One region of the Dyadobacter subterraneus genome, then DNA from elsewhere that is predicted to be linked to it. Evidence: riboswitches for the same ligand, from Rfam matches in the RefSeq annotation. Region 1 holds a riboswitch; each other region holds the start of a gene.

The links. Region 1 has a riboswitch for cobalamin ahead of IEE83_RS31825 (sulfite exporter TauE/SafE family protein). Riboswitches for the same ligand answer to the same signal wherever they lie in the genome.
Region 2: another riboswitch for cobalamin. It lies ahead of IEE83_RS30290 (TonB-dependent receptor plug domain-containing protein); the one in region 1 lies ahead of IEE83_RS31825 (sulfite exporter TauE/SafE family protein).
Region 3: another riboswitch for cobalamin. It lies ahead of IEE83_RS31340 (ABC transporter substrate-binding protein); the one in region 1 lies ahead of IEE83_RS31825 (sulfite exporter TauE/SafE family protein).

The regions. Positions count from the first base shown of each region.
Region 1 covers NZ_JACYGY010000002.1:1,485,313-1,489,601, forward strand. The annotation lists cobalamin riboswitch at 74-360, opposite strand; gene IEE83_RS31815 (hypothetical protein) at 542-679, opposite strand; partial or broken gene tnpA (IS200/IS605 family transposase) at 776-1,236, shown strand; cobalamin riboswitch at 1,758-2,052, shown strand; gene IEE83_RS31825 (sulfite exporter TauE/SafE family protein) at 2,192-2,824, shown strand; gene IEE83_RS31830 (TonB-dependent receptor plug domain-containing protein) at 2,952-4,289, shown strand, end outside.
Region 2 covers NZ_JACYGY010000002.1:1,138,596-1,142,884, forward strand. The annotation lists gene IEE83_RS30290 (TonB-dependent receptor plug domain-containing protein) at 1-1,643, opposite strand, end outside; cobalamin riboswitch at 1,774-1,974, opposite strand; gene IEE83_RS30295 (DMT family transporter) at 2,065-2,991, shown strand; gene IEE83_RS30300 (glyoxalase superfamily protein) at 3,036-3,401, opposite strand; gene IEE83_RS30305 (thioredoxin family protein) at 3,551-4,111, shown strand.
Region 3 covers NZ_JACYGY010000002.1:1,378,855-1,383,143, forward strand. The annotation lists gene IEE83_RS31335 (FecCD family ABC transporter permease) at 1-1,030, opposite strand, end outside; gene IEE83_RS31340 (ABC transporter substrate-binding protein) at 1,100-2,341, opposite strand; cobalamin riboswitch at 2,373-2,661, opposite strand; gene cbiB (adenosylcobinamide-phosphate synthase CbiB) at 2,997-3,932, opposite strand; gene IEE83_RS31350 (pyridoxal phosphate-dependent aminotransferase) at 3,917-4,289, opposite strand, start outside.

The DNA of each region.
Region 1 (4,289 bases):
CGCACGACGATCCATGGCAAAATTGCCTGGATATACAAACACCAAACCTGACGAAGCTTCATTCCGCGAAAGCATTGTCAACAAAGAAAAGGCAGGTCTCCTGACTTGTAACATTTATACCGTCCTTCCCGGGGAATGAATTTTGAATGATAGATTGAGAGAATGATAGAATGGTGGAGTGCGCCAGATTTTGGAGCCGTCAGCCATTCTAGCATTCTCTCATTCAAAACTCAATCATTGCCCCAGTGGACATTGTTGATATAAACTTTTGATGTTACTTACAGTTGCGCGACAGTTCGTGATTTACACACGATTCCCTATTAATTCACTGATAGTAAAACCTTTTCCTGTTGGAAAAATAAAGAAAAGAACTTATTGAGGCGCAAATGTAGGGTTTTAAATGGAGTAATTGAAAGTTTTACGAAACGTTCCTATGGAACGAATGTCCGGAAGCTGATGGTTTTTCTACCAAAGAAATGTTCCTGCCGGAACATGATGGTTGAATAATGCTAATGTTTTCCTACCAACAAAATACTTTCACTTAGGAAATGTTTACGAGAAGGAATTCATTTACTTCATTGTCCCATCGGGACATTTCGTTGGTAGAAAGTGGCGATACCATCTGAACACTCGTTCCTTTAGGAACGTTTCGTGATTTTGTTTTGTCGGCTTGTTCCATCTTGGTTATTCGTTCATAAAAATGCGTGAATAATCTTTTGGCTCCTTCTTAATTTTCAATAGATTGCAATTCTAACACACTATAAATAAATGTATAATGGCTAATACCTACACACAAATTTATGTCCAATTTGTATTCGCGGTAAAATATCGGGAAGCTTTGATTCAACCTATTTGGAAGGAAAAATTACACAAATACATCACAGGTATTTTTCAGGAAAATCGCACAAAATGCTTCAAATTAACAGCATGCCTGATCACATTCATATTTTGGTTGGTATTAGTCCGCATCAATCGATTTCTTCTTTGATTCAAAACGTAAAAACTGAAAGCAGCAAATGGATTAAAACGCAGAATTTCTGTAAGTATCCTTTTGCGTGGCAGGAAGGTTATGGCGCTTTTTCATATGGAAAAAGTCAGGTGCCCGATGTAATCAGGTACATTCAAAATCAGGAAACACATCATCAAAAGAAAAATTTTATGGAGGAATACCGGAAGTTTTTAATTGCTTTTGACATTGATTGGAACGACCAGTATATTTTTAAGGAATTAGAATAGTAGCAAAGATTTTCGGAAGTCACGAAACGTTCCGAAGGAACGCGCAACAATAAGCAATGCATGTATTTTTCTACCAACGAAATGTTCCTATGGAACATGGTGGTTTAATAAGGATACGTTTTATATCAAGAAATGTTCTTGTCGGAACATGGCGATGGGGTTTGTCGTATCTTTCTACCAACGAATGTTCCTATGGAACAGGATTGTTAAATGATGAATATGTTTTCTGCCGACGAGATGTTCCTATTGAACATGTGCTAGGATTCGGCTTATTCTTTTATAGACGAGATGTTTGTATGTGACAAATTGTTAATAATGAGTATATTACATCAATAAGATGTTTTCATTTAGCAATGTTTTGCGATAAAGAATTCACATACTTAATTGTCCCATCAGGACATTTCGTCGGTAGAAAAACATAGCCAACCCACAACTTTCGTTCCGTTAGGAACGTCTCGTAAAAACCGCTTAAAACTTATTTCCGGCAAAATAATTTTGTCTCACTATAAAATTAAATAGTAAGTTTGCAGCCGTTAAGTGGTGTGTGACGCAAAATTTGCCGAACACTTAAAAGGGAATCCGGTGAAAATCCGGAGTAGTACCCGCTGCTGTAAGTTCACTAAAAAAGTCACAACATTTTTGCCACTGGGGATAATTTTGAATGATTTAATGAGTGAATGATAGAATGGCTGATAACTCCAAAATCTGGCGCGCTCCATCATTCTCTCATTCAAGATTCAATCATTCAAAATTAATCCCGGGAAGGCGTTGGGAGACTGAACGAGCCAGAAGACCTGCCATGTAACATCATATTCGGAATGCTTTCGGGAAAAAAGGCGTGAAGTTACTGGTTTGGCAGCGTGATTTTTGTTGCTGGGTTGCTTCGTATTGCATTTTCCATAAGTTGCCTGTGATATGGTAAACGGGTTTTTCTCAATAACTTATGTGAAAGGAAATGATCAATTATTTACTTATCGACTCTCTTCTTCTTGGAGTTCAGCATTCTTTTGAGCCGGATCATATGGCAGCAGTTTCTGTATTGGCAACGGAGAAAAACCAGAAGCCGAAGGATCGTTTGAAATTAATCTGGCGGTCGTCGCACTGGGCGCTTGGACATTCTTTGACGTTGATTCTTTTTGCTTGTCTGGTTTTGATATTGAAATCAGCAATCTCTCTGAACATTTCTGAAAAGGTCGAATTGGTAATCGGACCGTTGATGATCTGGCTCGGAATTGTAGCCTTCCGCCGGAATTTCAGAAAGCCTGATTTGACAGTTCAACCGGCAGCCGAACAAAAATTCAGCCGTTCTTTTTGGGTGGGCATGGTGCACGGACTGGCCGGAACGGGTGGTGCCTGCGCAGTAGCGTTGACCCTCGCCGCAAGTGATGCTTACACGGCAGTCTGGATCATTATTCTGCAAAGTTTCGGAATCATTTTCTCCATGTCTGCTTATGGTTATTTCTTCGCTTTTTCGATCAATAAATTTGCTGCGAAACGGGATCGCGTATTAAAAATTATTAATTACATAGTCGGGACTTTCTCAACTGTTATCGGACTGATAACATTATACGGCGCGTATGAAGGGTGAGATATTCTTCAAAAAGTCTGATTTCATAAGCTCAAAATCGCAATCATTTTTTATACATCCATACCTAATGAATTTCAATTTTTACCAAGCTACCATTCATCAACTCACGTTTGCAGGTCTATTAGCCATGACCGCCACTTTCTCCGCTCAAGCGCAGGAAGTGGTTTTATCTGATTCTACAAGAGAAAATATTTTGAATCCTGTGGTTGTAACGGCTACACGTTATGAAACGCGGAAAGAAAAAATTCCTCAAAAACTGGATATTATTACGCGCCAGGATATTGAAATGACGCCTTCAAATGACCTGACTGATATCGTAAGAAAGACGGCTGCGGTGGATGTAATCCAATATCCAAACTTGTCATCAGGAATTGGTATCCGTGGATTTCGTCCTCAGTTTTCAGGGTTAAACCAACGGACTTTGTTATTGATTGACGGCCGTGCGGCGGGTGCAACCAATTTGTCTCAAATCAATCTGAATGGCGTCGAAAGAATTGAAGTTTTGAAAGGGCCTGCTTCTTCTTTGTACGGTTCTCAGGCGATGGGTGGTGTTATTAACATCATTACCCAAAGATCAAAAGGCGATACGAAAGGGAACGGTTTTCTGGAATATGGAAGCTTTCAGTCGTACCAGGCTGGCTTGAATGCAGGTGGTAATCTGACGAAAAAGCTGGATTACGATATGTCTTTTTCCTATTTCGAAAGATCAAAAAATTACAAGATCGGGAAATGGAATTTGTTCCGTGATGCTTTTGATTACACCAAGGTCAGAAAAAATTACACAACTCAACCGGAGACGGATGTGGATGAAACCCAGACGGATGGTGCAACAAGGCCTTACACAAAACTTCATTATTTCACGGGTTCTTTAAGGCTTGGATATCAGTTAAATGACAATTGGAGAATTGATATTCGCGGCGATAAATTCCAGGCGAAAAATGTAGAATCGCCGGGTGAAATTTCTTCCGGTTCCACCGAGGCAAGTACAAAAGATGTTGATCGCGCAGCTTTTGATGTTTCGCTGACCGGCAAAATTGGAAATCATAGTCCGAGTTTGAAAGTATTTACTTCGGAAGAAAATACAAAAAATTATACACTCAATGTATCCGGCAAAACTGTTGTTCCTTTCCGCTCTGCCGAATTGGGGAATAACTGGAAAGGTATCCAGGTAAAAGATGTCTGGACAATCGGAAATCATTCTTTAATTGTTGGTTATGACTATTTGAATTCTTCAACAGAAAGTCGTCGCTGGACGAATGATACGACAGAACGTGCGCCGACACAACCCGCTTATGCACTAATTTCTTCTGCGTTTTTTGCTCAGGCGATGTTGAATTTCGGTCGATTGACTGTTCAACCTGGTGTCCGTTATGACAATATTACCTTTGACGTGAAGGAAACGGCGCTTTTGCCAACTTATAAATCAGGCAAAAAAAACAATCCGTTCACGAGTCCAAGTCTTGGC
Region 2 (4,289 bases), 350 kb from region 1:
GTGTATCGTTTTGAAACAAATTGTAATTGATTTGTCAACCGGATTTTTTTGTATTGAACAAACAGATTTACGTTTCCGGAATGTAAGGGAATGTGCGGTAATTGTTTGCCGACAATATCAGAGGCATATGCGTCATAAACCTTTTCCTGCGAGCTTTTTGTAAAAGCATAATTCAAATTACCGCCCGCTTTCCAATTGGTCCAGTTTCCCTTCCAGCCGATTTGTGTTTCAATGCCTCGTGCAACTACCAATTGCAGATTTTCCACGCGGAAATTATTCGCAGGATTCCAGTAAGTCCAGTTATTAATGCGATTATGATAAGTTGTTAAACTTGCCGTAAAAGAGTGAGTACAACTGACAACATGTGTTCCTTCCAAACCGATTTCTTTGTTAAAACCATCCTCAGGACGAATATTTGGATTGCCCAGACTTTTCCAGTAACGTTCATTTAAAGTTGGGACGCGGTAACTTCTCCCAACAGAACCTCTGACTTTTAATGAATTAATATTATTTTGAATCAAGCGATATTCGGCACCAAGCGAAGGTGTAAAGGGTGGATTAAATCCTGTAACTAAGGCCTGGCGAAGATTGATGGAGACCAGGAATTTTGGAGTAGCGTGCCAGCGTGTCAGAAGAAAAAAATCTTCACGATTCTCTGCGGTAACGGGTTTTTCATAATCAGTAAAGTGTGTTATATAGTGCGTAAATTCTGCTCCCGCCTGTAGTTGAATATTTCCCAGATTTTTAAATTTCCATTCAAATGCACGCTCAAACCTGGCACCGATTCTATCGGTAACTGCATGATCGAATTTTGAATAATCACCTGCCGCATGATCAACAATGTCCCGGATCCAGGAAGTTCTGACCGTCCAGTTATCAACCTGATACCTCAGCATTGTACGATAAGACTTTATTGCGGTATATTCACGGCCTGTAAGATTTTCAGGATTATTGGTTAACTGATTATCAGTAAGCCAAAAATGTGCCGATAATTGATGGCTGTTTTTTGTAAAATATAAGTCCTGAACCAGACCTTTCTGGAATGTTTCGGAAGGAATCATTTGTTTCTTATTCCTTTCAGTATACGGATAATGATTATTCATCCTGCCATCATATGCCGCGGTTTTTCCCGCAAAAGTCCATTTGTTAGCGAGGTTCGTCCCGTATTTAATAGTTGCCTGTGTTTGGCTGTTTCGGAAACTTTCCTGCTGTCTTCCAATCATAACTTGCAGTCCTGCCTGAGGCATGGAACTTCCCAGCAAAATACTTCCACCTACTGCATCAGTTCCCACAATACTGGCGGAAGAACCATACTGAACGGATAACTGGTCAAATCCTGCAACCGGAATTGTTGAAAAATCAGTTTGTCCCAAAGTGGGAAGATTTACATTAAGACCATTCCACAGCACCGCAGTATGATTTGCGGAAGTCCCGCGAAAAGCAACGGTTGCTAATTGTCCGGGACCGTAATTCTTAATAATGATGGGCGTATTTAAAGAAAGCAGATCCGTAATATTTCTGAAACGAAATTGTTCCATCGTAACAGAATCGATTTTCTGCACTTTTAATCCGCTCATAAAACGTTCAGGCGCATAACCATAAATGGTCACCGGATCCAGATGAATTGAATCCTTTTGCGCCATCAATTGATTTTCGAAGGCATTAACCAACAAAATCACAAGCAGGAGATAAAAGCGAATTTGCCCGCTACGCACCGTAAAAATTCAAGATCATCATAGTAAAACGATTAAATGATTTTTCCTCCGAAAATCAAAACGCTGAATGTTTCTGGCAGGTCTCCTGGCTTGTCTTGCTGATCCTGTACCTTCCCGTTTTCACAGTGGTTATGCAGATGAGATCAGTTTTTTGTAAGACTTACAGTTGCGGGGACAGCTCCCGTTTTTCGCGGGATTCCCTATTAAGCCATATGGTTGATTTGATTCAACTTCCGGCACCAAAAACTTTGTAAAGTTAACGAAATTATGCGGGTGTCACATAATCGTTTTTTTGAAATGGCGCTCTCCTTAAAATCGTTGCGTTATCTTTGCCTAAAATTCTGACAATTTGTTAACCCGCACCACAAAATCTTTTTCACTTTCAGCACCACAAAGAGGTGTTCTTCTGATGCTTGGGGCATCTTTTTTCTTTGCCCTAATGTCTGCAATTTCAAAATGGCTGAGTCGTGATTTTCATATTGTACAGCTGGTTTTCTTTCGAAATATTATTGGCGTATTGTTTATCGGAACAAGTATTTTGCAGCGACCGTTGAAGCAAAAAGGTGGGAGACTTGGCTTACTTATTTTTCGCGGCGTTGTCGGAACACTTTCATTATATCTTCTTTTTTACGCAATTCAAAATCTTGGATTAGGCCGAGCCTCCACGTATCAATATACTTATCCCATTTTTCTGGCATTTCTGTCCTGGCTTTTTCTGGGGGAAAAATTAAATTTTACCGAGTGGATTGCTATTTTACTGGGCTTTGCCGGGATACTGTTTGTCTTCCGTCCGGATCTTTCGATGTCGGTCAGAAATCATGTCATAGGATTGGGAAATGCATTATTAACTGCTGTTGCCTATCTGGCGATTCGTCAGCTAGGACAAGTTTATGATACCCGGGCTATTGTGCTTTCCTTCATGTTGAGCGGAATAGTTCTGCCAATATTTTCAATCGTAATCGGTACTTATTTCCCAAATGATCAGCTCGACTTTCTAATCGGAACTTTCAAATGGCCGGCAACCTGGCAACACTGGCTGGGATTTCTTGCACTGGGAATTACGGCGATGATCGGCCAGATCATGATGACACAATCTTTTACGTTTGATAAAGCAGGACGCGTCGCAGCGGTCGGATATTCCAATATTCTTTTTGCTTTGATATTTGGATTTTTGATGGGAGAGGCGATTCCAACTATTACCACATTATCGGGAATGGCCTTGATTATAAGTGGAGGTTTGTTAGTCTCTTTTTCAAAAGATAAAACAAAAAAATAAGCTTGCCACGAACGCACGAATTTAGTGTATTCGTGGCAAAAAAATTATTCTTTGGATTCGTTGAAAAGTAATTTATTTCCAAAAGGATCTGAAACTTCCATTGTAATGGCATTCCATGGCGCTTCTTCCAATCCCGGACGGTTGAAACGGTAATTTTTTTCGATCAATTCGGCATGATATTCTGTTAAACCCACACAGTCAATAAATACTTTCCCGCCAGGCGTGCAGTCACCGTGATGTTCTGTCAGGTGCAAAACAATCCCTTCTTTTGAAACCTGTATATAAAGCGGAAAATTGGTCTCAAACTGATGCGTCCAGTCAATTGTAAAGCCCAGCCAGTTTACATAAAATTCGACCGCCTTTGCTTCGTCGAAAATTCGGATAAGCGGAATAACTTTGTTTACTTTCATGATTAATAATGTTGATTGTTTCGCAAGCAAATGATTACTCGCAAATGAATATGTGTATGGTAAGATTTGAATATAAAATTGCCTGATATTAATTCATAAAAAAATTATTTGGTCAAAAAATGCGTTTTAAAAATGTATATCAAAAAATTATGAGACGATCAGCTTACATATTTACTTCGGTTTTGATTCTGTTTCTTGCATTAACCAGTTTCCGAACAGATTCTGTAACAAAAAAAGAAGAAGGAATTCACTGGATGACCATTGAAGAAGCCTATGCGAAAACCCAGAAAGAGCCGCGGAAAGTGTTGGTTGATTTATATACAGATTGGTGTGGCTGGTGTAAAGTGATGGATCGGGAAACGTATAAAAATGCTGAGGTAATTGATTACATCAACAAAAAATATTATGCCGTAAAACTGAATGCTGAACAAAGAGAAGCCATAACGCTTGGAAGTCAGAAATTTGAATTTATTGCAGAAGGACAAAAAGGCATTCATCAAATTGCACTGGCGCTTACAAATAATCAGCCAAGTTTTCCAACAACGATTTTCCTCGACGACAAATTTCAAATGATCCAGCCTTTGCCAGGTTATATGAAAGCAAAGGAATTTCATGAAGTGATCACCTTCTTTGGCGATAATTATAATAAAAAAGAGTCTTTCGAAGATTATAAAGCGAAAACTTATAAGCAGCTTTATACAAGTAAATAACCTGGTTAGAAATAAAAAAAGGCTTAAAAATGAATTTATCATTTTTAAGCCTTTTTTTATTTCTCTGTTGATTAATTCAGCAAATCAATCCCAAAGGGATATCCTTTTTATAGAAACTAATATTCGCAACCAAATCCAGACTCCTTCAGAGTCACCTGTAATCTACCTTTTTCCTGTT
Region 3 (4,289 bases), 110 kb from region 1:
CAATAACCCAGATCACAACCGGCGCGCCTAATAATGAGGTGACCACATTAATCGGCAGAACGGTCTGCGTTCCCGGCATCTGAGAAATAATATCACAAATGAGCATCAAAACAGTACCTACCAGACAACAGCAAGGAATTAAAATACGGTGATCGGAAGTGCCTAAAAGTGATCGGGTGATATGTGGAATCGCGATACCAACAAAACCAATCGGGCCGCAAAAAGCGGTGATACTTCCCGTAAGTAAACTGGTACTGGCCATGATAATGAAGCGGGTTTTTCCAACCGTCAAACCCATACTTCTTGCATAATTTTCTCCCAATAACATGGCATTTAGTGCCTTTGAAGAAGAAAAAGCGATGAGTAAACCAACGATCACGACGCCGGAGAGTACGTATAAATGATATTGAACAATGCCGCCAAGTGAGCCGAAAGTCCATAGAATATATTCCTGCAACTCTTCCGGCTGACTGAAATATTGCCAGATACTGATCACGGAAACCGTTATCGTCCCGACCATCACGCCGACAATCAATAAAATAACATTATCCTTAATTCTTCCGGCGATCAATAAAACCATGGACAAAACCAAAGCGGCGCCAAGCGATGCCATCACAACAATCAGCCAGCTCCCGGAAACACCCAATTGCCGGATTGCATAAATACTTGCGGTACTTCCGCTCGTAAGCATTACGGCTGCAACGCCTAACCCGGCTCCGGCCGTGATACCCAGTTCGGACGGGCCAGCTAATGGATTGCGAAATAAAGTCTGCATTTGAAGTCCGCTGACGGATAATCCGCAGCCCACAATGATGGCCGTAATCGCTTTTGGTAAGCGTATTTTTTCAATAATAAATAACCATGCGGTAGTGTCCGATTCTCCCAAAAACACAATTCTCACCACTTCACCAAACGGAATGCTTACCGACCCCAGCATGATATCCAGCAGAAAAAAAAGCACAGCCAAAACCGACAGAACAATAATGATCAGCCGACGGGAATTGGAATAAGATTGAGAAGAAATTTGCATAACTAGTATTTTAATCGGCCCAGAGTTCGAGTGGCAAGAGCCGGAAGCTGACCGCCGATTGCCGACCGCCTAATTCACCTGCTTATAATAAACCAGCTCATGCTCCGGTAATAATTCCGGATGCAGGATTTTGATCAGATCCGACAAAACAATCTGCGGATTCACAGCACCCGATTCCCAATAATCATTCGAACCGCGGTTGTTCACACGTTTATTATAGCTGTAAATCTGTCCGGATTTATAAGCTTTGAAATCGGTATAACGAGGATCTTTCGCAAGAATTTCTTTTTTGTTATCGTAGTTGCTGATCCCGACATTCAGCCAATAATCAGCTGTCAGAGCGATCGGGTAAACGGCTTCAAAATTTAACGCCAGACTTCCCGTTGCTTTGGTATTATTCCAATGATAATCTGCGCCGGCATCCCGGAAAAACTGCGCCATATAACTATTTCCATTCGGGACAAACCATGAATCTTTGGAATTCATACCGGTAATGATGCTCGGTTTTACTTTCACTTTTTGAGATAATGCCGCAAGACGTTTGTATTCCTCTTCCATTTTGGCAAATTTCTTGTTGACAAAATCTTCACGATTTAGCAGCGCTGCCAAAAGTTTAACCCACTCCGCACGGCCCAATGGTGTAGTTTCAACCCATTCAGAATTAATCAAAACAGGAATTCCGGCAGCGTTCAAAGTTGTATACCGCTCCATTTTTGAAACCGGACTGCCCGTGGTCATGATCAAATCCGGGTGCATGGTAATCAATTTTTCCTCATTCAACCCCTGATCTTTTCCAACTTCGGCAATTTTGCCCGCCTCAATTTGTTTGATAATTTCCGGGTTGGAAACATATTTCAAATTGCCCAGTCCGGTTACAATTTTTTCTTCTCCCAAAAGTCCAACCAACCCTACGTGCATGGACGACATCGCGACCAGACTACGAATTGGAATTTCAATAAACTGGCTGTTTGAATATCCTTTCGGCTTTTTTGTGCCGCGTTGAAGCAAAACATATTTGGCCGTATCGGTGCTTTTTTCAAACGGACTTAAAACATTGATCACCTTAAAATTATCGTGGTATTCGATCGTGAAGCCCTTGGCATGATGAATCTGGATTTTTTCAGAAAAATAGTCTTTCCCCGAAGAAGCCGTTTCTGCACTTTCAGTGAGATTTGAAGAAGTACCGCAGCCTGCTAAAAATAGCAGTGGGATAAATAATAAAGCCGCAAACTTCGCAGCTGCAATAAAAGTGGAAATGCACGCAAAGTCATTGCGAACTTCCCAAAAGGAGGTCTTCTGTTTTTTTGTCATTTGTGCTACCAGCCTTTCTTCCGAAAGCTATGCGTATTAAGTGAATAAGGCAGGTCTTCTGACTCGTTCCATTTCCCCTGACGCCTTCCCGGGGTGTAATTTTGAATGATAGAATGTGTGAATTAGAGAATGTGTTGCAATTGGCCATCATTCACTGATTCTATCATTCAAAATTCAATCATTGTCCCCAGTGGCAATTGTCATGAATGTTTTTATGAACTTACAGCAGCGGAGACTGTTCCGGACTTGCACCGGTATTCCCTTTTAAAGTAACCGGATTTTCGCAAATCCGGGATACTACCCTGATGAATGCAAAACTACTAAGATTTATGTGGGGTTTTTGATTTGTTGTAATAAATCTGATGTGTGTATTTTCTATTGATGAAATAAGCTAGGTATAAGAGAAGGCAAGAATAGATGTCACCTTTAAAACTTGACTTCTCTGGAGAGTTAAGAATAAAATCCCAATTATTTATTTCAAATCGGTTTCACGTGTATTTGGATACTGTACCATCGGTACATTTCGTTGGTAGCAAAGATGTAACTCGTGCCACAAAGCGTTCCCGATAGGAACGCCTCGTAATTAACCTTAAATGTTTTCTACCTACAAGATCTGCCGATGGCAAATAAGCATTGTCGTTAAATTGGGATCTTATCAAAGGAAATGATAAAAAAACAAACTGATAATCAAGACGGTTACAAAACAAACCTTATGATTAATCCATGCTGCTTTCCGAATTTCCCCCGACTCGATAATCCGTTCCTTCTCCCCGATGAAAGGTTTGTCAACCCACTTTCCATGATATACATTTGGCCCGCCGAAACGACAATTAAGAATTCCGGCCAGTGCAGATTCCGGATAGCCTGAATTTGGACTTTTATGTTGGTTTCCGTATTTGAAGACGAATTGCAGACCGCGATAATTTCCTGTTACAATCACCATAAGCAATGCCGTAATTCGTGCCGGGATGAAATTCGCAACGTCGTCCAGTCGGGCAGCGAATTTTCCGAATTGCTCGTACTTATCGCTGCGGTAACCGATCATGGAATCCAAAGTATTGATCATTTTGTAAACCATCATGGCCGGAACGCCTCCGATTGCGTAGAAAAATAATGGCGCAATAACACCGTCGCTAAGATTTTCCGACATGGTTTCAAAAACCGCTATCCGGATTTGCTGGGCAGTTAACTGCGAAGTATCCCGGCCAACGATGCGCGACAGTTGCTTTCTTCCTGCTTCCAATCCCTCTTTTTCCAAAACTAAAAACACATTTTGACCTTCGGTGATTAAAGCATTATTTGCTAATCCATACCAAACCCAAACGCTGTTGACGGCGATGAAAAGCCACATATTTATGTTTAGAAGTCTCTTATTTAGAAAATAAAAAAAGAAAAATGTGAGCAGACAAAGACTTGTTGCTAACAACATTCCTTTCAAAAATCGAGATGAATTTTTATTTAAAAGTTTGTCGCCAGATGCAATAGCATTTCCAAATACACGAACCGGATGCGGCCAGTTGTCAGGATCGCCGATAATTAAATCCAGAATGTAACCGACAATCAACGGAGCTATGATCAATAATTTCTCCATTCTTCGAGGGCTTCAATGAATAGATTATTTTTTTCAGGCGACAGGGTAGCGATCCGAAAATGTTGTTTTGTTAAATCTCTGAAATTACTCGCATCACGAATTAAAAGTCCATATTTTTCGATCAGGAATTGTTTGAGTTCCGCTGCGTTGCCTTTCAGTGTTTCTGCCAGGAAAAAATGTGTAGCACTTTCATGAATTTTCAATATCGGATTTTGGCTGAGTTTTTCTGTAAATCTTTCTTTTTCGGCTAGTAAACCATTTAAGGGGATTTGAATTTGCTGGTAGTTTTCAAAAATAAATTTCCCGGCTTGCAGCGCCATCGTATTTACTGTCCACGGTTGTTTGATACCTTTCAAT